One region of the Streptomyces sp. BL1 genome, then DNA from elsewhere that is predicted to be linked to it. Evidence: predicted binding sites of a transcription regulator. Region 1 holds the regulator's gene; the other holds the start of a gene.
The links. Region 1 encodes HrcA, which represses chaperone genes, less so after heat shock. Its sites were predicted from a motif close to TTNGCACTCNGNNNNNCNGAGTGCNAA; they were not measured.

Region 1 (11,105 bases):
GGCGACGTTGCCCGCCTCGCGCAGCACGTCGGCGGCGATGGCGGGCTCGGCGGCGGCGAGCGTCGCCGCGTCCGCGTAGTGCTCCCGCGGAATCACCAACACGTGGGTGGGCGCCTGCGGGTTGATGTCCCTGAAAGCCACCGTCGTCTCCGTCTCCGAGACGACCGTGGCCGGAACCTCACCTGCGGCGATCTTGCAGAACAGGCAGTCAGCCTGGGGTTCTCCAGCCATGCCCGCATGGTATCGGGGCGCGGACACGGGTTCGCGCGCACGGGTCGCCGTACGGGGCGGCGCGCGTTCCGTACGGGCGGAGCCGGTCAGGAGTGGCCCGCTCGCTTCGCGTCGTCCTCACAGCCGCAGGTGGGCGGCGGGTCCGGGCTGGGGGTTCCCGGGGGCGGGTCAGGGGACGCCGTCACGGTGACCGTCACCGGCGGGGTGTTCGGCGGGTGCGTCGTCGGCTCCTGGGTCGGCGTGGGCGGTTGTACGGTCTGCGTCACGGTGGGGCGCGGGGTGCCCGGCTCTTCGGGCTCCTCGGTCTGGGTGGCGGTGGGCCTGCCCGTGGACGGCGGCGCGCCGCAGTTGCCGAGAACGTTCGCCTGGAAGACGGTGCTGCCCGCGACGCGCGCGGTCAGATTCCCGCGTACGCAGCGGCCGTTCCGCTCCTCCGTCACCCGGCCCTTGAGGGTGATCTTCTTGTTGTCGGTGGTCTCGCCCTGGCAGTCGACCGTGGCGACGTTGCGTACGGAACTGTTGCTCGTGCCCTGCGTTTTCGTCGGGGAACGCTCCCCCGTCTGCGAAGTGCAGCTCATCCACTGCACCTTGAGGCCGGTGCGCTCCAGGGCGCGGGTGCCGGTCTGGTCGGTGGTGAGTGCGACGGCGGCGGAGTTGAGGCCGTCGGCCGTCGGTTCACAGGCCGTGCCTATGGCCACGGTGGCGCCGATTGCCGCTGTGGCGAACAGTAAGCGTGTCCTCCGCTTTTTCCTTTTGGCCCCCATGGGGGGAGGGTCCCACCGTCGTGGGGGCGTCGGTAGGTGAGAGTCGGCCGCGTGTGGGGCTACGCCCCTCTTTGCTCCCCGGTTCTTCGCCCCCTTCGCCCCCTCCCCTGTGCGGGGCCCCCTTGCGGGGTGCGTTCCCTTGCAGGGTGCGGGGGCCCTTGCGGGACGCGTTTTCCTGTACGGGGCAACCGTCTTTGGGGCAGGGGCCCTTGTGCGGGTGCCCCCCTCCTCGCGGTGCGGGGCAACCCCTTAGCGGGGCTCGGGCTCCTGTGCGGGGCAAGCCCTCATCGGGGCGCGGGTGCGCCTGCGTTGGGTGCGGGGTGCGTTCCCTGCGCGGGTGCGGTCCGGTGTGCCCACCCGTTCCGCCCCTTGGCGGACCGCGTGCCCACACCGGGGTGGGAGCGTTCCGCGCATTGGTTGCAGCCGCCCACACCGAGGTGGGGCGTTGGCCCCACAGCGCACAGCGGACCAGCTGCCCACACCGGGGCGGGAGGTGGGGACCGGAGCGCGGAGCGGGTCCTCGTCCCTCCCCCACCCCCACCGTTTGCGTGGTCGCGGGTGGGGGTGGGGGTGTAGGGGGCGCCCCGGGACAATAGAGCGTGATTTTCGGGCCGTGCACAGCCAATGTGGGCCCGGCCCGAACATGACCGGGGGCGCGGCCCGTAAATCATGCGTCCCGGGGTCCCCCGGAGCCACCACCCCCACCCCCGCACACCGGCAAACCCCGCCCCCACCCGCACCACAGCACCGCACAGCGCGAGCGCCCCCGCACGCCGCGAACCCCCACCTCACATCGCAAGCTCCGACGCGTACGGCGGCCGCGCCCCCGCGCGGCTGCACGTGATCGCCGCCGCGCGCGCCGCGAAGGTGAGGACGTCGCGCCAGTCCTCCTCGCCGAGCGCCCGCACCGCGTCGGGCGTCAGCGCGCCGCCCGCGTGCGCGTCGAGCCGGTGCAGGAGCGCCGCGTTCACCGTGTCGCCCGCGCCGATCGTGTCGGCCACGTCGACCCGTACGCCCGGCACGTTCACCTCGCCGCCGTCGGCGGTGTGCACGGTCAGCCCGTCACCGCCGCGGGTCAGCACGACCGCGGCGGGCCCGGCGGCCAGCCATTCCTTGGGTGTGCCGCCGAGCCACTCCGCGTCCTCCTCGGAGAGCTTCAGCAGTCCCGTGTGGGGCAGCCACGCGCGGAACCGCTCCCGGTACGCGTCGGCGTCCGGGATGATCCCGGCACGGATGTTGGGGTCCAGCGCGGTGAAGACGCCGCGCCCCGCGGCGTCCCGCATCAGCTCCTCGTACGCGCTCGCGCCGGGCTCCAGGACCAGCGAACAGGTGCCGAAGGAGACGGCGCGGGTGCCCTGGGGCAGCGCGTCGGGGACGGCGAACAGCCGGTCGGCGGTGCCGTCGACGTAGAAGGAGTAGCCGGCGGATCCGTCGGCGCCGATGGTGGCCACGGCGAGCGTGGTCGGTTCGCTGCCGCGCTGGACGTACGAGGTGTCGACGCCCGCGTCGCGGAGCGCGCCCAGCAGCGCTTCGCCGAAGTTGTCGGTGGAGACGCGCGAGCAGAAGGCGACGGGTGCGCCGAGCCGGCCGAGCGCGACGGCGGTGTTGAACGGGCCGCCGCCCAACTGCGGGGCGAGTGCGGGCATTTCGCCGCTCTCGTCGCCCGCGTTCTGCGGTACGAGGTCGATCAGGGCCTCACCGGCGACGACTATCACGAAGGTTTCCTTTCGGACCGCTGTCAGGACGTACGGCTGGCGCACGGGGCGCGTACCGGAGTAGCGCCTCAGGCATTGTGCCCCACGTCTCAGCGGGCCCCGCCCGCCAACCCCGGCGGCCCGTCAACCCCGGCGGCCCGTCAGTCCAGCCGACCCGTCAGCAGGCGCAGCCGTCAGCCCCAGCGGCCCGTACGCCCCATCAGCAGCGCCGTCGCCGCCGTGCCGGCGGTGGAGGTGCGCAGGACGCTCGGGCCCAGCCGGTACGGCTTCGCGCCGGCTTCGGCGAAGGCGGCGAGTTCCTCCGGGGAGACGCCGCCTTCGGGGCCGACGACGAGCACCAGCTCGCCGTCGGCGGGAAGCGGCGCGGAGGCGAGCGGTTCGGCGCCCTCCTCGTGCAGCACGGCGGGCAGCGCGGCGCGCGACAGCAGTTCGCAGACCTGCTTGGTGGAGGCGAGGTCGGCGACTTCGGGGAAGCGCATGCGGCGGGACTGTTTGCCCGCTTCGCGGGCGGTATTGCGCCATTTGGCAAGGGACTTGAGGCCGCGTTCGGCCTTCCACTGGGTGACGCAGCGGGAGGCGGCCCACGGCACGATCGCGTCGACGCCGGTCTCGGTCATCGTCTCGACGGCGAGTTCGCCGCGGTCGCCCTTGGGCAGTGCCTGGACGACGGTGAGCCGCGGCCGGGGTTCGGGCTCGGCGCGTACGTCGGTGACCTCGACCTCCAGCCGGTCCTTGCCCTCGACGGAGGTGACCGTGCCGTACGCACCCGTCCCGGCGCCGTCGGTGAGCACGAGCTCCTCGCCCGCGCGCAGCCGGCGTACGGATACCGCGTGCCGTCCCTCGGGGCCGTCCAGTACGACGGTGCCGAGGGCCAGTTGCGCGGGGTCGGCGAGGAAGACGGGGGCGGTCACGCGGGGCCGCCCGGGGAGAGGGCCATGCCCTCGCGGGCCACGGCCAGTTCGGCGGTGAGCACCTCCATGAGCTGCGCCGCCGGCAGTTCGCGGGCCATGCGGTGACCCTGGCCCGCCCACAGCGCCATGCCCTGCGGGTCGCCGGCCTTCGCCGCGGCCTTGCGCAGCCCGGAGGTCAGGAAGTGGAGCTCCGGGTAGGCGGCCGGCGCGTACGGGCCGTGTTCGCGCATGAAGCGGTTGACCAGGCCGCGTGCGGGGCGGCCCGAGAAGGCGCGGGTCAGTTCGGTGCGGGTGAAGAGGGGGCTCGTCATGGCCTGCTTGTGCAGCGGGTTGGCGCCCGACTCGGGGCACACCAGGAAGGCGGTGCCCATCTGCGCGGCGCTCGCACCGGCGGCCAGGACGGCGGCGATCTGGCCGCCGCGCATCAGCCCGCCGGCCGCGATGATCGGAAGCTGCACGGCTTCCTTGATCTGGGTGACCAGCGACAGCAGTCCGAAGCTGCTGCCGGGGCCGTCGCCGTGCGGGTCGTCGCGGTGGGTTCCCTGGTGGCCGCCGGCCTCGACGCCCTGGACGACGACGGCCGCGGCGCCGGCCCACTCGGCGGCCTGGGCCTCGGCGACTGAGGTGACGGTGACGACGGTGACGGTGCCGAGCCGCGCGAACCGCTCCAGCACGCTGCGCACCGGGCAGCCGAAGTGGAAGGAGACGACGGGCACCGGGTCGTCGAAGAGGATGGCCAGCTTCGCCTCGTACGCGTCGTCGCCGTCACGGTCGGTGTCGCCGAGCGCCGTCTCGTACCAGGCGGCCTCGCCGGCGAGCTGGTCGCGGTACACCTCGACGGCGGCCGGGTCGCTGGTGGGCGGCTGCGGCATGAAGAGGTTCACGTTGAACGCCGCGGAGGTCAGCCCCCGCAGCTGTTTGATCTCCTCGTACATCGCCTCGGGCGTCTTGTAGCCCGCGGCGAGCGACCCCAGACCGCCGGCCTCGCTGACGGCCGCGGCCAGCTCGGGACAGGAGACCCCGCCGGCCATCGGTGCCTGCACGATGGGGTGATAGATCAGCTCGGAGAGCTTGCTCAGCGCGGACGACATGGCCACATCCTGTCACGGTCGCCGCATGCGAATACGCCGAGGGCCCCGGGGAGTCCCCGGGGCCCTCGGCGTGGAACGAACCGCTCGTCAGCGGCCGTTGAAGGCGTCCTTGAGGCGGTGGAACAGGCCCTGCTGGCCCGGCTGGAACTGGCCCTGGGGGCGCTCCTCGCCGCGCATCTTGGCGAGCCGGCGCAGCAGCTCCTCCTCCTCGGCCTCCAGGCCCGTCGGGGTCAGCACCTCGACGTGCACGATGAGCTGGCCTCGGCCGCCGCCGCGCAGGTGCTTCACACCGCGCTCGTGCAGCGGCACCGACTGGCCGGACTGCGTGCCGGGCCGGATGTCGACCTCTTCCATGCCGTCCAGCGTCTCCAGCGGCACCTTCGTGCCGAGGGCCGCGGCCGTCATCGGGATGGTGACCGTGCAGTGCAGGTCGTCGCCGCGGCGCTGGAAGACCGGGTGCGAGTTCTCATGGATCTCGACGTAGAGGTCGCCGGCGGGGCCGCCGCCGGGGCCGACCTCGCCCTCGCCCGCGAGCTGGATGCGGGTGCCGTTGTCGACGCCGGCCGGGATCTTCACGGTCAGCGTGCGCCGCGACCGGACGCGCCCGTCTCCGGCGCATTCGGGGCAGGGGGTCGGCACGACGGTGCCGAAGCCCTGGCACTGCGGGCACGGCCGCGAGGTCATGACCTGGCCCAGGAAGGACCGGGTGACCTGCGAGACCTCACCGCGGCCTCGGCACATGTCGCAGGTCTGCGCGGAGGTGCCGGGGGCCGCGCCCTCGCCGGTGCAGGTGTTGCACACGACGGCGGTGTCGACCTGGATCTCCTTGGTCGTGCCGAACGCGGCCTCGTCCAGGTCGATGTCCAGCCGGATCATGGCGTCCTGGCCGCGCCGGGTGCGCGAGCGCGGGCCGCGCTGCGAGGCGGTGCCGAAGAAGGCGTCCATGATGTCGGAGAAGTTGCCGAAGCCGCCGCCGAAGCCGCCCGCTCCGCCGCCCGCGGCGCCGGAGGCCGGGTCACCGCCGAGGTCGTAGACCTGCTTCTTCTGCGGATCCGACAGCACCTCGTAGGCGGTGTTGATCTCCTTGAAGCGGTCCTGGGTGTCCGCATCCGGATTGACGTCCGGGTGCAGCTCGCGCGCCAGCCTGCGGAAAGCCTTCTTGATCTCGTCCTGCGAGGCGTCGCGCTGAACGCCGAGGACCGAGTAGTAGTCCGTCGCCACTTACGACTCCGCCAGGATCTGTCCGACGTACCGTGCCACTGCGCGTACAGCTCCCATCGTTCCGGGGTAATCCATGCGGGTCGGTCCGACCACGCCGAGTTTGGCGACTGCCTCGTCGCCCGAACCGTAGCCGACTGATACGACAGATGTGGAACTCAGGCCCTCGTGAGCGTTCTCATGCCCGATCCGTACGGTCATGCCCGGATCCTTTGCCTCGCCGAGCAGTTTGAGGAGCACGACCTGCTCCTCGAGTGCCTCCAGCACCGGCCGGATGGTCAGCGGGAAGTCGTGGCCGAAGCGCGTGAGGTTGGAGGTGCCGCCGATCATCAGGCGTTCCTCCGTCTCCTCGACCAGCGTCTCCAGCAGCGTCGCCAGGACGGCCGAGACGGTGCCCCGGTCGTCCGCGTCGAACGCCTCCGGCATGTCCTGCACCAGCGAGGGCACTTCCGTGAACCGCTGTGCGACGACCCGGCTGTTCAGCCGGGCCCGCAGGTCGGCCAGGGTGGCCTCGCCGATGGGGGCCGGGCAGTCGATGAGGCGCTGCTCGACGCGTCCGGTGTCGGTGATCAGGACGAGCATCAGCCGGGCGGGCGCGAGTGACAGCAGTTCCACGTGCCGCACTGTCGAGCGGGTGAGTGAGGGGTACTGGACGACGGCGACCTGCCGGGTCAGCTGCGCGAGCAGCCGCACCGTACGGCCCACCACGTCGTCGAGGTCGACGGCGCCGTCCAGGAAATTCTGGATGGCGCGCCGCTCGGGCGAGGAGAGGGGCTTGACGCCTGCCAGCTTGTCGACGAAGAGGCGGTATCCCTTGTCGGTGGGGACACGGCCCGCGCTGGTGTGCGGCTGGGCGATGTACCCCTCCTCCTCCAGTGCGGACATGTCGTTCCGCACCGTCGCGGGAGAGACCTGAAGGTTGTGCCGCTCCGTCAGGGCCTTGGACCCGACGGGCTCTTCCGTGCCGACATAGTCCTGGACGATGGCGCGCAGCACCTCGAGCCTGCGTTCGTTGAGCATCTGGCGCACCTCCCGTCCGGCCGCTGCTCCGGTCTTCCAGTTCTGGCACTCTCACCGGGGGAGTGCCAACTTCCCCTGAGCCAGTGTACGGCCGGTCGTCCTGGCCGGGGCAAGGTGGCCCGGACCGACGTGCCGGACCGACGGTATCGCGCCGCAGCGGGCGGCTGCGGATAGCGTCGTTGTATGGCGGCACGATGTGAAGAGGCAGAGCAGTCCCGGTGGGAGCGGCCGGCCCCCGGCGTGTGGCGGCGGAGGCTGCCGCACTGGGATGCGACGGCCGGTGCCGTGGCCGGCTCCGACGGACTGCTGGTGATCGACACGGGGGCCTCGCTGCGGGAGGGCGCGGAGATCCGCACCGGCCTGCGCGAGCTCACCGGACTCCCGGTGCGGCACGTGGTGCTGACGCATCCGCACTTCGACCACGTACTGGGCACGGCGGCGTTCGCGGGGGCACGGGTGTACGGCGCCGACGGGCTCGCCGGCCTGCTCGGCAGCTCCGCGGAGCGGGAGGCGCTGCGCGCCTCGGCCGCCGCGCACGGGGCGGAACCGGAGGCGGTGGCCGAGGCCCTCGACGTGCTGGTGGTGCCGCGGTATCCGGTCACGGACGAGCTGAGCGTGGACCTGGGCGGACGCGCGGTGCGGCTGGTCGCCATGGGGGCCGCGCACTCGCCGTACGACCTGGTGGTGCTGGTGCCGGGTACGGAGGGGGCGCCGCCGGTGGTGTTCTGCGGAGATCTGGTGGAGGAGTCGGGTGCGCCGCAGGCGGGTTCCGACGCGAGCCCCGCGCGGTGGCCGGACGCGCTGGACCGGCTGCTGGAGTTGGGCGGCGAGGACGCGGTGTATGTGCCGGGGCATGGCGCCGTTGTCGGCGCGGACTTCGTGCGGGCTCAGCGGGACGAGTTGGTGCGGCGCGCCGGCTGACGCTTCGTGCTTGTGCGGCGGTTCGTGTGGCGTGTGCGGCTTGCGCTGTGGTTTGCGCAGTTCCCCGCGCCCCTTATCTGCGCCGTTCCCCGCGCCCCTTGTTCGCGCGTGCCCCTTGCCTGTTGGCGGGGGACGCCGGTGAAGAATGGCGGTATGCGCAGCCGTGAATATGACGCAGATCTGACGCCGCCGTGGAAGAAGCCGCAGGCCGTTCCCGAGGTGCCCGCCGACCCCGAGCTGGTCGTGGAGGAGGTGACGACCGGCTTCTGCGGTGCGGTGATCCGCTGTGAGAAGTCGGCGCAGGGCCCGGTGGTCACGCTGGAGGACCGCTTCGGCAAGCACCGGGTGTTCCCCATGGAGCCGCGCGGGTTCCTGCTGGAGGGGAAGACCGTGACGCTCGTACGTCCGCAGGAGGGCGCGGCTCAGGCGGGCCCGCGGCGTACGGCGTCCGGGTCCGTCGCCGTGCCGGGGGCGCGGGCGCGGGTCGCACGCGCCGGGCGGATCTACGTGGAGGGCCGGCACGACGCGGAGCTGGTGGAGCAGGTGTGGGGCGACGACCTGCGGATCGAGGGCGTCGTCGTCGAGTATCTGGAGGGCGTCGACGATCTCCCGGCGATCGTGCGGGAGTTCGGGCCCGACGCGGAGGCGCGGCTGGGTGTGCTGGTGGACCATCTGGTGCCCGGTTCGAAGGAGTCCCGGATCGCGGCGGAGGTCACCGGCGAGCACGTGCTGGTGTGCGGCCATCCGTACATCGACATCTGGGAGGCCGTGAAGCCGTCCTCGCTCGGCATCGCGGGGTGGCCGCGGGTGCCGCGCGGGCAGGACTGGAAGACGGGCGTGTGCCGTGCGCTGGGCTGGGAGGAGAACACGGGCGCCGCGTGGCGGCGGATCCGGGGCGCGGTGCACTCGTACAAGGACCTGGAGCCGGAGCTGCTGGGGCGGGTCGAGGAGCTGATCGACTTCGTGACGGCTCCGTAGGGGCGGGGCGGCGGGGCGGGCTTCCGCGCGCGTGCCGGACAATGGGACGCATGCCCTCCGTACTGCCCGACGGCGAACCCGTGCCCGACGACGGCTCGCTCCCGCCCGAGGCCCTCGGCTCCACCGCGCCGCTGGGCTTCTATCTGCACGTGCCGTACTGCGCGACGCGCTGCGGCTACTGCGACTTCAACACGTACACCGCGGACGAGCTGCGCGGCCGGGACGGCGCGGTCGCGTCTCGCGAGAACTACGCGCGCACGCTGGCCGGGGAGATCCGGCTGGCGCGCCGCGTGCTCGGGGACGATCCGCGGCAGGTGTCGACGGTGTTCGTCGGCGGCGGTACGCCGACGCTGCTGCCCGCCGAGGACCTGACGTACGTGCTGGGCGTGATCCGTGAGGAGTTCGGGCTGGCCGCGGACGCGGAGGTCACCACGGAGGCCAACCCGGACTCCGTCACCCCCGAGTCGCTGGCCGGGCTGCGCGCGGGCGGCTTCAACCGGATCTCCTTCGGCATGCAGAGCGCCCGGCAGCACGTGCTGCGGGTGCTGGAGCGCACCCACACGCCGGGGCGGCCCGAGGCGGCGGTCGCGGAGGCCCGCGCCGCGGGCTTCGACCACGTCAACCTCGACCTGATCTACGGCACGCCCGGCGAGTCCGACGACGACTGGCGGGCCACGCTGCGCGCCGCGCTGGGGGCGGGCCCCGACCATGTGTCGGCGTACTCGCTGATCGTCGAGGAGGGGACGCGGCTGGCGGCGCGCATCCGGCGCGGCGAGGTGCCGATGACGGACGACGACGTACACGCAGACCGCTACATCATCGCGGACGAGATGCTGTCGGCGGCGGGTCTGACCTGGTACGAGGTGTCCAACTGGGCGCTGGACGGCGACCCTTCGGCCCGGTGCCGGCACAACGAGCTGTACTGGACGGGCGCCGACTGGTGGGGCGCGGGTCCCGGTGCGCACAGCCACGTCGGCGGGGTGCGCTGGTGGAACGCCAAGCATCCGGCGGCGTACACGCAGGCCCTCACGGCGGGCCGGTCGCCCGGCGCGGGCCGTGAGCTGCTCACCAGTGAGGACCGGCGGGTCGAGCGGATCCTGCTGGAGCTGCGGCTCGTGGAGGGCTGCCCGCTCGAACTGCTCGCCCCGGCCGGGGCGAAGGCGGCACGGGCCGCGCTGGACGACGGGCTGCTGGACGCGGCGGCGTACGAACAGGGCCGCGCCGCCCTCACGTTCGCCGGCCGGCTGCTCGCCGACGCCGTGGTCCGCGACCTGGTGGACTGACCGGCCGGGCGGCTCAGCTCTCCGGGAGCCGGAGGACGAGCAGGGCGAGGTCGTCCGTCGGCGGTTCGGCGGCGAAGGCGTGCACGGTGTCGCGCACGCGGTGGGCCGTACCGGTGGCGTCGAGGTCACGGCACTCGGAGAGGATCGCGGCGAGCCCGTCCCCGTCGTCGAACTGCCGCCGCCCGGCGCGCCGTTCGGTCACCCCGTCGGTGACGCACAGCAGCGTCTCGCCCGGCGCCAGCGTGAACGTCTGGCTCTCGTACGCCACGTCCTCGACGACGCCCAGCAACAGCTGCGGCACGGCCGGAGCGCGCACCTCTCCCCCGGCGGAGCGCACCAGCGGGAGCGGATGTCCGGCGCACACGAGCGTGCACTCCGCGCCGCCGCCGTCCGCCGGGGAACGCAGCACGAGTTCGCCGTAGACCAGGGACAGGAACCGGGCCTGCTCGCCCACTTCACGGTTCAGCCGGTTCAGCACCTCCGGCACCGAGTACCCCTCGCGGGCCAGCAGCCGCAGTACGGGGCGGGCGAGGCCGGTGACGAGGGCGGCCTCGGGGCCGTTGCCGCAGACGTCGCCGAGGGCGAACCGCCAGTGTCCGTCGGCGGTGCGGAAGAAGTCGTAGAAGTCGCCGCCGGCCCAGGACCCCTCGCCTGCCGGTTCGTAGACGACGGCGGTGTCGACGCCGGGGATGGCGACCTCGCCCGTGGGCAGCAGTCCGCGCTGCAGCACCTTGCTGATGGTGGCCTGCCGGGTGTAGCGGCGGGCCGAGAGCACGGCGAGGGCGACGCGGCGGGCGAAGTCCTCGACTATGGCGAGGACTTCGCCCGCGACCTTGGTCAGCCCGGCGCGGCCGATGGCGAGTGAGCCAACGGTTCTGCCGCCCGCCACCAGGCCGCACGTGACGGCGGCGCCGCCCGGCCCGTACGCCGAGGCCTCGCCCGGCCAGGGCAGCGGAACGGCCTGTCCGGGCAC
Region 2 (11,105 bases), 1.8 Mb from region 1:
GACGGCCCAAGAGCACGAGAACAGGCAGGGAACGCCCTCGATGCGTCAGCTGCTGGAGTCCTGTGCGGCCGCTGACGCGGTGTCGACTCCGCCTGCGGACGAGACGGGCGGCACGGGCGAGGCCGGCGCGCGGACCGGAAAGCCGGCCGGGCGTGCGGGCGCGGTGGACGCGGACGCCGTGAGCGCCGCGGCCGTTCTCTCCGTTCCGGACCAGCGCCCCGGCCGCGACCAGGACGCGGCCTGAGCTCCTGAACCCCTGAACCGGAGCCCCGGCGGCGTTACTTGACGACGACGACCGGTGTGCCGATGGTCGCGAACGTCCACAGGGCCTCGCCGTCCGTGCGGCTCTCCCGGATGCCGCCGGTCTTCCGGCTCGGGTCCGGCTCCGCCGTCGAGCCGTTGAGTGCCGCGCTGAAGCCGATCGTGGTGTCGCCCACGGTGGCGAACCGCACGACGTTCTCCACCGGCACCCCGTCGGAGCCCGTGATGTGTCCCGAACGGGTCGTCACCTTGTAGCTGCCCGGCTGCGGGCTGACCGTGCTGGGCTTCACCGTGTAGGTACGGGAGACCTTGCCGTCGGCGCCGACGAGCCAGACACGTTCCCGGCCGAGGGCGTAGACCACACGCTGTCCGCTGCCGGAGGCGGCCGGCAGCTCCTTGCCCTTCGCCTTGTCCCCGGACTTGTGTCCGCCGGACCCCGGCGAGGCGGAGGCGCTGGGCTTTCCGGCAGGTGAACCCGCCTTGTCCTGGGCGGCGTTGGCCTGGAACGCGAAGAAGCCGATGACCGCTATCGCCACCGCCGTCAGGCCGGCGACGAACACTCCCGGGCTGCCGCCTCCGCTGCGTGCCACCGTGCGCCACCTCTCGCATAGCACTCTTGTGCGTCGCCGTCCGCACTTTCGTGCTAACCGGCCATTCCGGCGTTGACGGTAGCAGGATGAGGAGGCAGATCCCGTCAGACCATGCCCGGGAGCGCCTCTGGCAAAAGGTGGGACTTGGAGTAACCACGCCCATTGTGGTCGCATGTGCCGATGGCCCCCCACGGATCATCGACAAGCTCCACAGGCCGCATACCAGCGGCACGGAATCCTTACGAAGAGTTGGCCTCGCCGGACCACCCCGACCCCTCCGGGACGGCGCGGCCCAATCCGTACGAGGCACTGGCAGCCGACCCCGACCCTTACGGGCAGCCGTACGAGAACCCCCACACGTACGGCACGGGACACGGCCCCGGTGCGGACCGCGGCGGCGAGGGACCGCTCGGGTTCTCGCTCCGCTCGGACTACGACGACCGCGAAGCCGCCCCCTCCGACTACGACGCGGACTACGGCTACGAGGACCGGATGCCGTACATCCGGGCGGTGCGACGGCGCCGCAGGTCGCGGGTGCGCAGGACGCTCAAGGTCGTCATCGCCGTCACCGTGCTGCTCGCCTTTCTCGCCGTCGGCGACCGCTGGGCGGCGCTGTACGCGGAGAACAAGGCGGCGGACAAGGTGCAGAGCGCGCTGAAGCTGCACGCCCAGCCCGAGGTGCACATCAACGGCTTCCCCTTCCTCACGCAGGTCGCCCGGGACCGCATCGACCACGCCGACGTCACCATTCCCGACATGCAGGCGGGCCGGGTCTCGGTCGCGCAGGTGAAGGGCTCGGTCAACGACGTACGGATCGTCGGCGGCGACACCCCCACTTCCATCAAGGGCGCCGTCCTGGGGAAGATGCGCGGCGACGTGCTGCTCGACTTCGACGACCTGGACCGTGAACTGGGCACCTCGCAGGTGAAGTTCCGGGCCGGCGGCGGCTCCAACACGGTGCTCGCCGACGGCGAGCTGCCGGTGGCGGGCAAGAAGGTGAAGGTGCGCGGCCGTGCCCATCTGGAGCGCACCGGCGACCACGGCGTCGGCACCACGGTGGACGCCATGCGGCTGGACGTGCCCGGGCTGTTCTCGTACACGCCCGGCAAGGACGGCGGGCTGCGGCTGGCGAAGCCGCTCGCCGACCGGATCCGGCACGACGCGGCGAAGGCCAAGGCGCTGTTCGGCGTCGGCTCGGTCGCGAAGCGCCTCGGGCTGACGCCGGAGCGGGCCGAGAAGGTGCGGCAGAGCGAGAGCGAACTGCACCGGGTCACCGGGGCGCCGAAGTTCGTGGACAAGCTCATGAAGGTCAACATGCTGGACGTCGTCGCCCAGCATCCGTGGATGCTGAAGAAGGTCGGCATCGACCCGGGTCTGCTCGGCAGCCTGAAGAAGCTCGAGGAGCCCAAGCTCGCGGACAAGCTCTCGCTGAACACCCGCCTCCCGGACATCCCCGGGAACGTGAAGCTGCGGGAGATCTCCGTGAAGAAGGACGGCATCCACGCGAAGCTCACCGGCTCCGGGATGAAGGTCGGCGGCCACTGAGCGGCAGCCACTGATCGGAGGCCGTCGGCCACTGAGCGGTCCGTGCCGGGATCGTCCCGGTCCCGTACGGGTGCCCGTAAGGGGCCCCGTACGGGTGGACCCCGTCCCGACCGGTTTGCCCGCCGCCGTACTCTGGCTACGTGCTGCTGCTCGCTCTTGACACCGCTACGCCCGCCATCACCGTCGCCCTGTACGACGCCGACGGCGCCCGCACGCTCGCCGCGTCCGACCAGAACGACGCCCGGCACCACGGGGAGCTGCTGCTTCCCGCGGTCGATCGGGTGCTGCGGGACGCGGGCCGCGGCCTGGACGAGGTCTCCGCGCTCGTCGTCGGCGTCGGCCCGGGCCCGTACACCGGGCTGCGGGTCGGCCTGGCCACCGCCGAGTCCTTCGGCGCCGCGCTCGGCATCCCCGTGCACGGCCTGTGCACCCTGGACGGGCTCGCGTACGCCTCCGGGCTCGACTCTCCCTTCGTCGTGGCGACGGACGCCCGGCGCAAGGAGGTCTACTGGGCGCGGTACGCCGACTTCCGCACCCGCGTGAGCGAACCGGCCGTCGACCGGCCCGCGGAGCTCGCCGGGCAGGTCGCGGACGTACCGGCGGTCGGCGCCGGCGCGCTGCTGTACGCGGACTCCTTCCCCGGCGTACGGAAGGACCTGCCCGCCGACCAGTCGGCCGCGGCACTGGCCCGGCTCGCCGCCGAGAAGCTGGCCCGCGGCGAGGAACTGCTGCCGCCCCGGCCGCTGTATCTGCGCAGGCCCGACGCCCAGGTGCCGGCCAACTACAAGGTGGTCACCCCCAAGTGACGCCCGCCACAGACCGGTTCACCGCGGCCGATGCCGAGCTGCGCGAGATGCGCTGGTGGGACATCGAGGCCGTGCTCGGGCTGGAGGCCGCGCTGTTCCCCGACGACGCCTGGACCTCGGGCATGTTCTGGTCGGAACTCGCCCGCGCCCGCGGCCCGGAGGCCACCCGCCGCTATCTCGTCGCGGACCGCGGCGACGGCACGCTGGCCGGCTACGGCGGGCTCGCCGCCGTCGACGGCACCGGCGACGTACAGACCATCGGGGTGCTGCCGGCCCACGAGGGCACCGGGCTCGGCGCGCGGCTGCTGGGCGCGCTGATCGAGGCGTCCCGCGGCTTCGGCTGCCACGAGGTGCTGCTGGAGGTGCGGGTGGACAACGCCCGCGCCCAACGGCTGTACAAGCGCTTCGGGTTCGTCCCCGTCGGCTACCGGCGCGGCTACTACCAGCCCGGCAACATCGACGCGCTCGTCATGCGCCGCGCGGCGGACACACCCCTCACCACCCCCGCGAACGACCAGAACCAAGGAACACGGAGCCATGGCTGACGAACCCCTCGTCCTCGGCATCGAGACCTCCTGCGACGAGACCGGCGTCGGCATCGTCCGCGGTCACACCCTGCTCGCCGACGCGGTCGCCTCCAGCGTCGACGAGCACGCGCGCTTCGGCGGCGTCGTGCCCGAAGTCGCCAGCCGCGCCCACCTCGAAGCCATGATCCCGACCATCGAGCGCGCCCTGCGCGAGGCCGGCGTCGCCCCGCGCGACCTCGACGGCATCGCCGTCACCGCCGGGCCGGGACTCGCGGGCGCGCTGCTCGTCGGCGTCGCGGCGGCGAAGGCGTACGCGTACGCGCTGGGCAAGCCCGTGTACGGCGTGAACCACCTCGCCTCGCACATCTGCGTCGACCAGCTGGAACACGGCGCGCTGCCCGAGCCGACGATGGCGCTGCTGGTGTCGGGCGGGCACTCCTCGCTGCTGCTCGCGCCGGACATCACCGCCGACGTACGGCCGCTCGGCTCCACCATCGACGACGCGGCGGGCGAGGCCTTCGACAAGGTGGCCCGCATCCTCAACCTCGGCTTCCCCGGCGGCCCCGTCATCGACAAGTACGCGCGCGAGGGCGACCCGTCCGCGATCGCCTTCCCCCGCGGGCTGACCGGACCGCGGGACGCGCCGTACGACTTCTCCTTCTCCGGCCTGAAGACCTCCGTCGCCCGCTGGATCGAGGCCAAGCGGAAGGCCGGCGAGGACGTGCCTGTACGGGACGTGTCCGCGTCCTTCCAGGAGGCCGTCACGGACGTGCTCACCCGCAAGGCCATCCGCGCCTGCAAGGACGAGGGCGTCGACCACCTCATGATCGGCGGCGGTGTCGCGGCGAACTCCCGGCTGCGGGCGATGGCGCAGGAGCGGTGCGCGGACGCGGGGATCACGCTGCGCGTGCCGCGGCCGAAGCTGTGCACGGACAACGGCGCGATGGTCGCCGCGCTGGGCGCCGAGATGGTCGCGCGGAACCGCGCGGCGTCCGGCTGGGACCTGCCCGCCGACTCCTCGCTGCCGGTGACGGAGCCTCATGTGCCGGGCACGCCGCAGGAGTCGGGGCCGGACCACGACGGCCACGCCCACGGCCACGACGGCCACGGGCACGGCGCGGACCACGCCCACGACCACGTACACGAACTCAGCAGGAAGAACCTCTACTCCTCATGACCGTCGCCCTGATGTGGGAGGCCAAGGCCGCAGAGGGCCGTGGCCCCGAGCTGCTCTCCTGGGCCCGCGCCCAGACCCCGGAAAGCCGGACCCCGGAGCAACAGCCGCTGCGCCGCGAGCACTTCTCCGCGCCCGGCGGCCGCGTCCTCGTCATCACCTGGTGGGACGGCGCGTACGACGCCGAACTGCCCGAACTCCCGGACCCCGCACCGGAACTGATCGCCCGTCCGGTGCACCGCTGGCGCTTCGAGCAGGTCTCCTAGCTGCACAGCTCCCCAGCTGAACAGGCGCCCCGGCTAATGCAGGTGTCGGATTTTCCGTACGCAGGGAGTCTTGAGGGGAAACTTCCCGCTTTAATGGGCGCATATGCCCGGTGATCAGTCCGGGCCTGCCCGTGGGGGGTTCCTATGAAGATCCGTCGTGCGCTGATAGCCGGAACGGCCGTGGGGGCGGCCGCCGTTCTCGGCGTCACCGTCTCCGCGCCCGCACAGGCCGCGTCGTATCCCGTGCAGTTCCGCTACTTCCAGTACGACAGCCCGGGTTCGGACACCCGCGCCAACTCCCAGATCAACAAGGAGTACTTCACGCTCAAGAACACCTCGCGGGCCGGCGTGAACCTCAAGGGCTGGAAGGTGCGGGACAACCACGGCTACACGTACACCTTCACCTCGTCCTACACGCTGAAGTCCGGCAAGAGCGTGCGGGTCCACACCGGCAAGGGCGCGAACACCAGCACCGACCGCTACTGGTGGCGCAGTTGGTACACCTGGAACAACACGGGGGACAAGGCGACGCTGCGCAGCTCGTCCGGCGCCTGGAAGGACTCCTGCTCCTGGGGCAGGAGCGGAAGCTACAAGTACTGCTGACCCGGCACCGCCGGAGCCCCGCGAGTCACCCCGCCGGGTGACCCAGCAGCGTCGTGGGCGCTCCGGCGACCCGCGTGAGGAACACCGTGGTCGAGTGCGGGCCCTGGAGCTTGAGCTTCTTCCGCAGCTCCTCGGGCTCGACGGCGGAGCCGCGCTTCTTCACGGTGGCCACGCCGACTCCGCGGTCCCGCAGCAGGGCCCTCAACTTCTTGACGTTGAAGGGGATTTCGTCGGTGATCTCGTAGACGGTCGCGTACGGCGTCGGGTGCAGCTCGTCGCTCGTCACGTACGCGATCGTCGGGTCCACCAGCCGCCCGTTCACCTGCTCGGCCACCTCGCTCACCAGGTGCGCCCGGATCACGGCCCCGTCCGGCTCGTACAGATAGCGGCCCACGGGCCCCGGCTCCGGGTCGGGCAGCCCGCGCCCGGCGAGGCTGTCACCGCGGGGGAGCAGAGTCGCTCGTACGTTCCCGGCGCGCACGCCCTCCCCGAACCACAGCACGGCCTCCTTCACATCCCCGCCGTCCGAGACCCACTCGGCCTCGGCGTCCTCGGGGACGGCCTCGTGCGGAATGCCCGGGGCCACCTTCAGCGCCGCGTACGACACCCGGCGGGCGACCTCCACGGACCGGCTCAGCGGCGGCGAATACGCCTCCGGATCGAACACCCGGCCCCGGCCGCCCCGCCGCGCCGGATCGAGGAACACCGCGTCACAGTCCGACACATCGGTGTCCCCGACCTCCTGGCAGCGCACCTCGATCAGGCCGGACAGCCCCAGCGCCTCCGCGTTCGCCCGGGCGACGGCGCAGGTCACGGGGTCCCGGTCGACGGCCAGTACGGAGATCCCGGCGCGGGCGAGCGCGATCGCGTCGCCGCCGATGCCGCAGCACAGATCCGCGAGCCGGCGTACGCCCGCGTCCTCGGCGAAGCGGCGGGCGCGCCGCGTGGCGACGGCCGTACGGGTCGACTGTTCGAGGCCGTCAGGCGTGAAATACATCCGTGCCGCGTCCCGCGCGCCGAACTTCGCCACCGCGCGCTGCCGCAGCCGCGCCTGGGCCAGCGCCGCGGAGACCAGACCGGCGGGGTGTTCGCGGCGCAGCCGGGTGGCCACGGCCAGCTCGTCGCCCGCGTCGTAGTCGCGCAGGCCGTGCAGCAGGTCCTGCCCCTCGGCGGTCAGCAGTGCGGTGAAAGCGTCAAGATCCACGCCCCCATTGTCCCGGCGCGGGGGCGGGCCGGAGACCGCCGGGTTCCGGTACTTCGGCGAGCCATTGGCACTCTGGTTGACGGAGTGCTAACCGCGGCATAATCTCGACCCTGGCACTCTCCCCCGGTGAGTGCCAGCTATACGCGACGGGCAGATCCGGCACCCGCGACGACGGATCTACCAGGTCGCCACCCCAGACATAAGACCCCGTGATGAGAACTCCGAAGGGGGAGGTCGGATCGTGTCGACCGCCAGCTCCAAGGTTGCCATCAAGCCGCTCGAGGACCGGATTGTGGTCCAGCCGCTCGACGCCGAAGAGACCACGGCCTCCGGCCTGGTCATCCCGGACACCGCGAAGGAGAAGCCCCAGGAGGGCACTGTCCTCGCCGTTGGTCCGGGTCGCTTCGAGGACGGCAACCGCCTGCCGCTCGACGTGAAGGTCGGCGACATCGTGCTGTACAGCAAGTACGGCGGCACCGAGGTGAAGTACAGCGGCGAGGACTACCTCGTCCTCTCGGCCCGCGACGTTCTCGCGATCGTCGAGAAGTAAGTCACCGAAGCCGGAAGAGACCGCTTCTGATCCGCGCCCTGGTTCCCGCATCCGCACTCAAGGGATGACCGGGGCCGGGGCGCGGTTCGTTTGAGAGGACCCAACAGCTGCCATGGCGAAGATCCTGAAGTTTGACGAGGACGCCCGTCGCGCCCTCGAGCGCGGCGTCAACAAGCTCGCCGACACGGTCAAGGTGACCATCGGCCCCAAGGGCCGGAACGTCGTCATCGACAAGAAGTTCGGCGCCCCGACCATCACCAACGACGGCGTCACCATCGCCCGTGAGGTCGAGGTCGAGGACCCGTACGAGAACCTCGGCGCGCAGCTGGTGAAGGAGGTGGCGACCAAGACCAACGACATCGCGGGTGACGGCACCACCACCGCCACCGTGCTGGCCCAGGCGCTGGTCCGCGAGGGCCTGCGCAACGTCGCCGCCGGCGCCTCCCCGGCCGCCCTCAAGAAGGGCATCGACGCCGCGGTCAAGGCCGTCTCCGACGACCTGCTCGCCACGGCCCGGCCGATCGACTCCAAGGAGGACATCGCCTCCGTAGCCGCGCTGTCCGCCCAGGACAAGCAGGTCGGCGAGCTCATCGCCGAGGCGATGGACAAGGTCGGCAAGGACGGCGTCATCACCGTCGAGGAGTCCCAGACCTTCGGCCTGGAGCTGGACTTCACCGAGGGCATGGCCTTCGACAAGGGCTACCTGTCGCCGTACATGGTGACCGACCAGGAGCGTATGGAGGCCGTCCTCGACGACCCGTACATCCTGATCCACCAGGGCAAGATCAGCTCCATCCAGGACCTGCTGCCGCTGCTCGAGAAGATCATGCAGTCCGGTGGCTCCAAGCCGCTGCTGATCATCGCCGAGGACGTCGAGGGCGAGGCGCTCTCCACCCTCGTCGTCAACAAGATCCGCGGCACCTTCAACGCGACCGCGGTGAAGGCCCCCGGCTTCGGCGACCGCCGCAAGGCGATGCTGCAAGACATGGCCACCCTCACCGGCGGCACTGTCATCGCCGAGGAGGTCGGCCTCAAGCTCGACCAGGCCGGTCTGGACGTGCTGGGCACCGCCCGCCGCGTCACGATCACCAAGGACGACACCACCATCGTCGACGGCGGTGGCAAGTCCGAGGACGTGCAGGCCCGCGTCGCCCAGATCAAGGCCGAGATCGAGAACACCGACTCGGACTGGGACCGCGAGAAGCTGCAGGAGCGCCTGGCCAAGCTGGCCGGCGGCGTCTGCGTCATCCGCGTCGGTGCCGCGACCGAGGTCGAGCTCAAGGAGAAGAAGCACCGTCTGGAGGACGCCATCTCCGCGACCCGCGCCGCGGTCGAGGAGGGCATCGTCTCCGGTGGCGGCACGGCGCTCGTGCACTCCGCCAAGGTGCTGGAGAACTCCCTCGGCAAGGAGGGCGACGAGGCCACCGGCGTCGCCGCCGTCCGCCGCGCCGTCGTCGAGCCGCTGCGCTGGATCGCCGAGAACGCCGGCCTCGAGGGCTACGTCATCACCGCCAAGGTGAGCGAGCTCGAGAAGGGCCAGGGCTTCAACGCCGCCACCGGCGTGTACGGCGACCTCGTCAAGGAGGGCGTCATCGACCCGGTCAAGGTGACCCGGTCCGCGCTGGAGAACGCCGCCTCCATCGCCTCGCTGCTGCTCACGACCGAGACCCTGGTCGTCGAGAAGCCGGCCGAGGAGGAAGAGGCGCAGGGCGGTGGCCACGGCCACGGCCACGCGCACTGAGCGCAGTCGCACGAAGGGCCGGTACGGAGTACCGGCCCCCGAGGCCCGGCACCCCCGCACGGGGGCGCCGGGCCTCGTCCGTGCGCGGCCCGGTGCGGGGGCCGGCCCGGGACGAACTGCCCTACTGCGGCCCGTACTTGCGGCCCGTCGTGGAGGAGGCGCGGGAGATCAGCGCGCTGGGCATCAGCTTCACCGCGCCCATCACCACCTTGTAGCGCGGGTCCGGAATCGACAGGGTCTTGCTCCGTGCCAGGTCCCGCATCGCCGCGTCCACCAGCTTGTCCGCGTCGAGCCACATCCAGTCCGGGATGTTGCCGGTGTCCATGCCGGCCCGCTGGTGGAACTCCGTACGGACGAAGCCCGGGCACAGCGCCATCAGCCGCACCCCCGTGCCCGCCAGGTCCTTCGCCGCGCCCTGCGTGAACTGCACGACCCACGACTTGCTCGCGCCGTACGTGCCGCGCGGTACGAACGCCGCCACCGAGGCGACGTTCACCACGCCGCCGCGGCCCCGCCCGCGCATGCTCTCCGCCGCCGCCGAGGTGAGCCGCAGCACCGCCTCGCAGTGCACCTTCAGCATGGTCAGCTCATCCGCCATCGGGACGTCGAGATAGCGGCCCTTGTTGCCGAACCCGGCGTTGTTCACCAGCAGATCGACGGGGTGGTCCGGGTCCCGCAGCCGGTCCTCGACCGACGTGATGCCCTCATCCGTGGCGAGGTCGGCGGAGAGCACCGACACCTCGACACCGTGCCGGTCGTGCAGTTCTGTCGCCTCGGCCCGCAGGCGTTCCGCATCGCGGGCCACCAGCACCAGGTCGAGTCCGTCGCGGGCCAGCCGCCGCGCGAACGCCGCCCCGATGCCCGCTGTCGCTCCCGTAATCAACGCTGTCGTCATGGGGGCACGCTATCCACGACCGCCCGCGGCCCGAGAGCCCAGCCCGTACGCCTTCGCGCACGCCCGGGGCCGGGGTCTCGTCGGGGAGACGACCGGATGAAAGGGGCCGGCGGTATTTTCCGGTTCCGCCCAAGCCCGCCTTATGCTCGGGAGTGTGATCGAGGCCCGCCATCTCCGTGTCCTGCGCGCGGTCGTCCAGACCGGTTCGTTCTCCGCCGCCGCCCGCGAGCTGGGCTGCACCCAGCCGGCCGTCAGCCAGCAGATGAAAGCCCTCGAACAGTCCGCCGGGACACCGCTGTTGGTGCGCACGGGACGGGAGACCCGCCCCACCGAGGCGGGCGAGGCCCTGCTGCGGCACGCGGCCGGCATCCTCGCCGGGCTGACCGCGGCCGAGGAGGAGGTCGCCGCCATCGCGGGCCTGCGCGCCGGGCGCGTACGCCTGGTCTCCTTCCCCAGCGGCAGCTCGTCGCTGGTGCCGACAGCCGTCGCGGCGATGCGTACGGACCACCCCGGCACCCGCGTGTCGCTGGTGGAAGCGGAGCCCCCGCGCTCGGTGGAGATGCTGCGCGCGGGGGAGTGCGACATCGCGCTCGCCTTCCGCTATGAGCCCTCGCCCGAGTGGGACGACCTCGTCGTCCGGCCGCTGCTCACCGACCGGCTCGTCGGACTCGTCCCGCAGGAGCACCCCTTCGCGCAGTCAGGCGAGGAGGAAGTGGAGATCGGCCGGCTCGCCGAGGAGCCGTGGATCGCCGGCTGCCCGCGCTGCCGCAAGCACCTGGTCGACGTGTGCGAGGCCGCGGGCTTCACCCCGCGCATCGACTTCGCGACCGACGACTATCCGGCCGTCGTGGGACTGGTCGGCGCGGGCCTCGGCGTGGCCGTCCTGCCGGAGCTCGCGGTCGAGTCCGTACAGCCGAAGGGCGCCCGTACGGTCCGGGTGTCC

Region 2: groES (co-chaperone GroES) is a predicted target of HrcA. The motif match lies at 7,041-7,067, and genes of this name have one in related genera.

What each region holds. Positions count from the first base shown of each region.
Region 1 covers NZ_JBXYWZ010000002.1:5,256,538-5,267,642, reverse strand. The annotation lists gene AC3AGO_RS23085 (histidine triad nucleotide-binding protein) at 1-231, opposite strand, end outside; gene AC3AGO_RS23080 (hypothetical protein) at 318-929, opposite strand; gene AC3AGO_RS23075 (carbohydrate kinase family protein) at 1,784-2,710, opposite strand; gene AC3AGO_RS23070 (16S rRNA (uracil(1498)-N(3))-methyltransferase) at 2,884-3,621, opposite strand; gene AC3AGO_RS23065 (nitronate monooxygenase) at 3,618-4,712, opposite strand; gene dnaJ (molecular chaperone DnaJ) at 4,800-5,933, opposite strand; gene hrcA (heat-inducible transcriptional repressor HrcA) at 5,934-6,950, opposite strand; gene AC3AGO_RS23050 (MBL fold metallo-hydrolase) at 7,134-7,871, shown strand; gene AC3AGO_RS23045 (DUF3097 domain-containing protein) at 8,025-8,849, shown strand; gene hemW (radical SAM family heme chaperone HemW) at 8,900-10,132, shown strand; gene AC3AGO_RS23035 (SpoIIE family protein phosphatase) at 10,146-11,105, opposite strand, start outside.
Region 2 covers NZ_JBXYWZ010000002.1:3,410,106-3,421,210, reverse strand. The annotation lists gene AC3AGO_RS14980 (hypothetical protein) at 1-244, shown strand, start outside; gene AC3AGO_RS14975 (hypothetical protein) at 279-851, opposite strand; gene AC3AGO_RS14970 (LmeA family phospholipid-binding protein) at 1,101-2,396, shown strand; gene tsaB (tRNA (adenosine(37)-N6)-threonylcarbamoyltransferase complex dimerization subunit type 1 TsaB) at 2,537-3,202, shown strand; gene rimI (ribosomal protein S18-alanine N-acetyltransferase) at 3,250-3,747, shown strand; gene tsaD (tRNA (adenosine(37)-N6)-threonylcarbamoyltransferase complex transferase subunit TsaD) at 3,740-4,906, shown strand; gene AC3AGO_RS14950 (hypothetical protein) at 4,903-5,169, shown strand; gene AC3AGO_RS14945 (lamin tail domain-containing protein) at 5,314-5,772, shown strand; gene AC3AGO_RS14940 (THUMP-like domain-containing protein) at 5,798-6,976, opposite strand; gene groES (co-chaperone GroES) at 7,218-7,526, shown strand; gene groL (chaperonin GroEL) at 7,639-9,267, shown strand; gene AC3AGO_RS14925 (SDR family NAD(P)-dependent oxidoreductase) at 9,389-10,162, opposite strand; gene AC3AGO_RS14920 (LysR family transcriptional regulator) at 10,317-11,105, shown strand, end outside.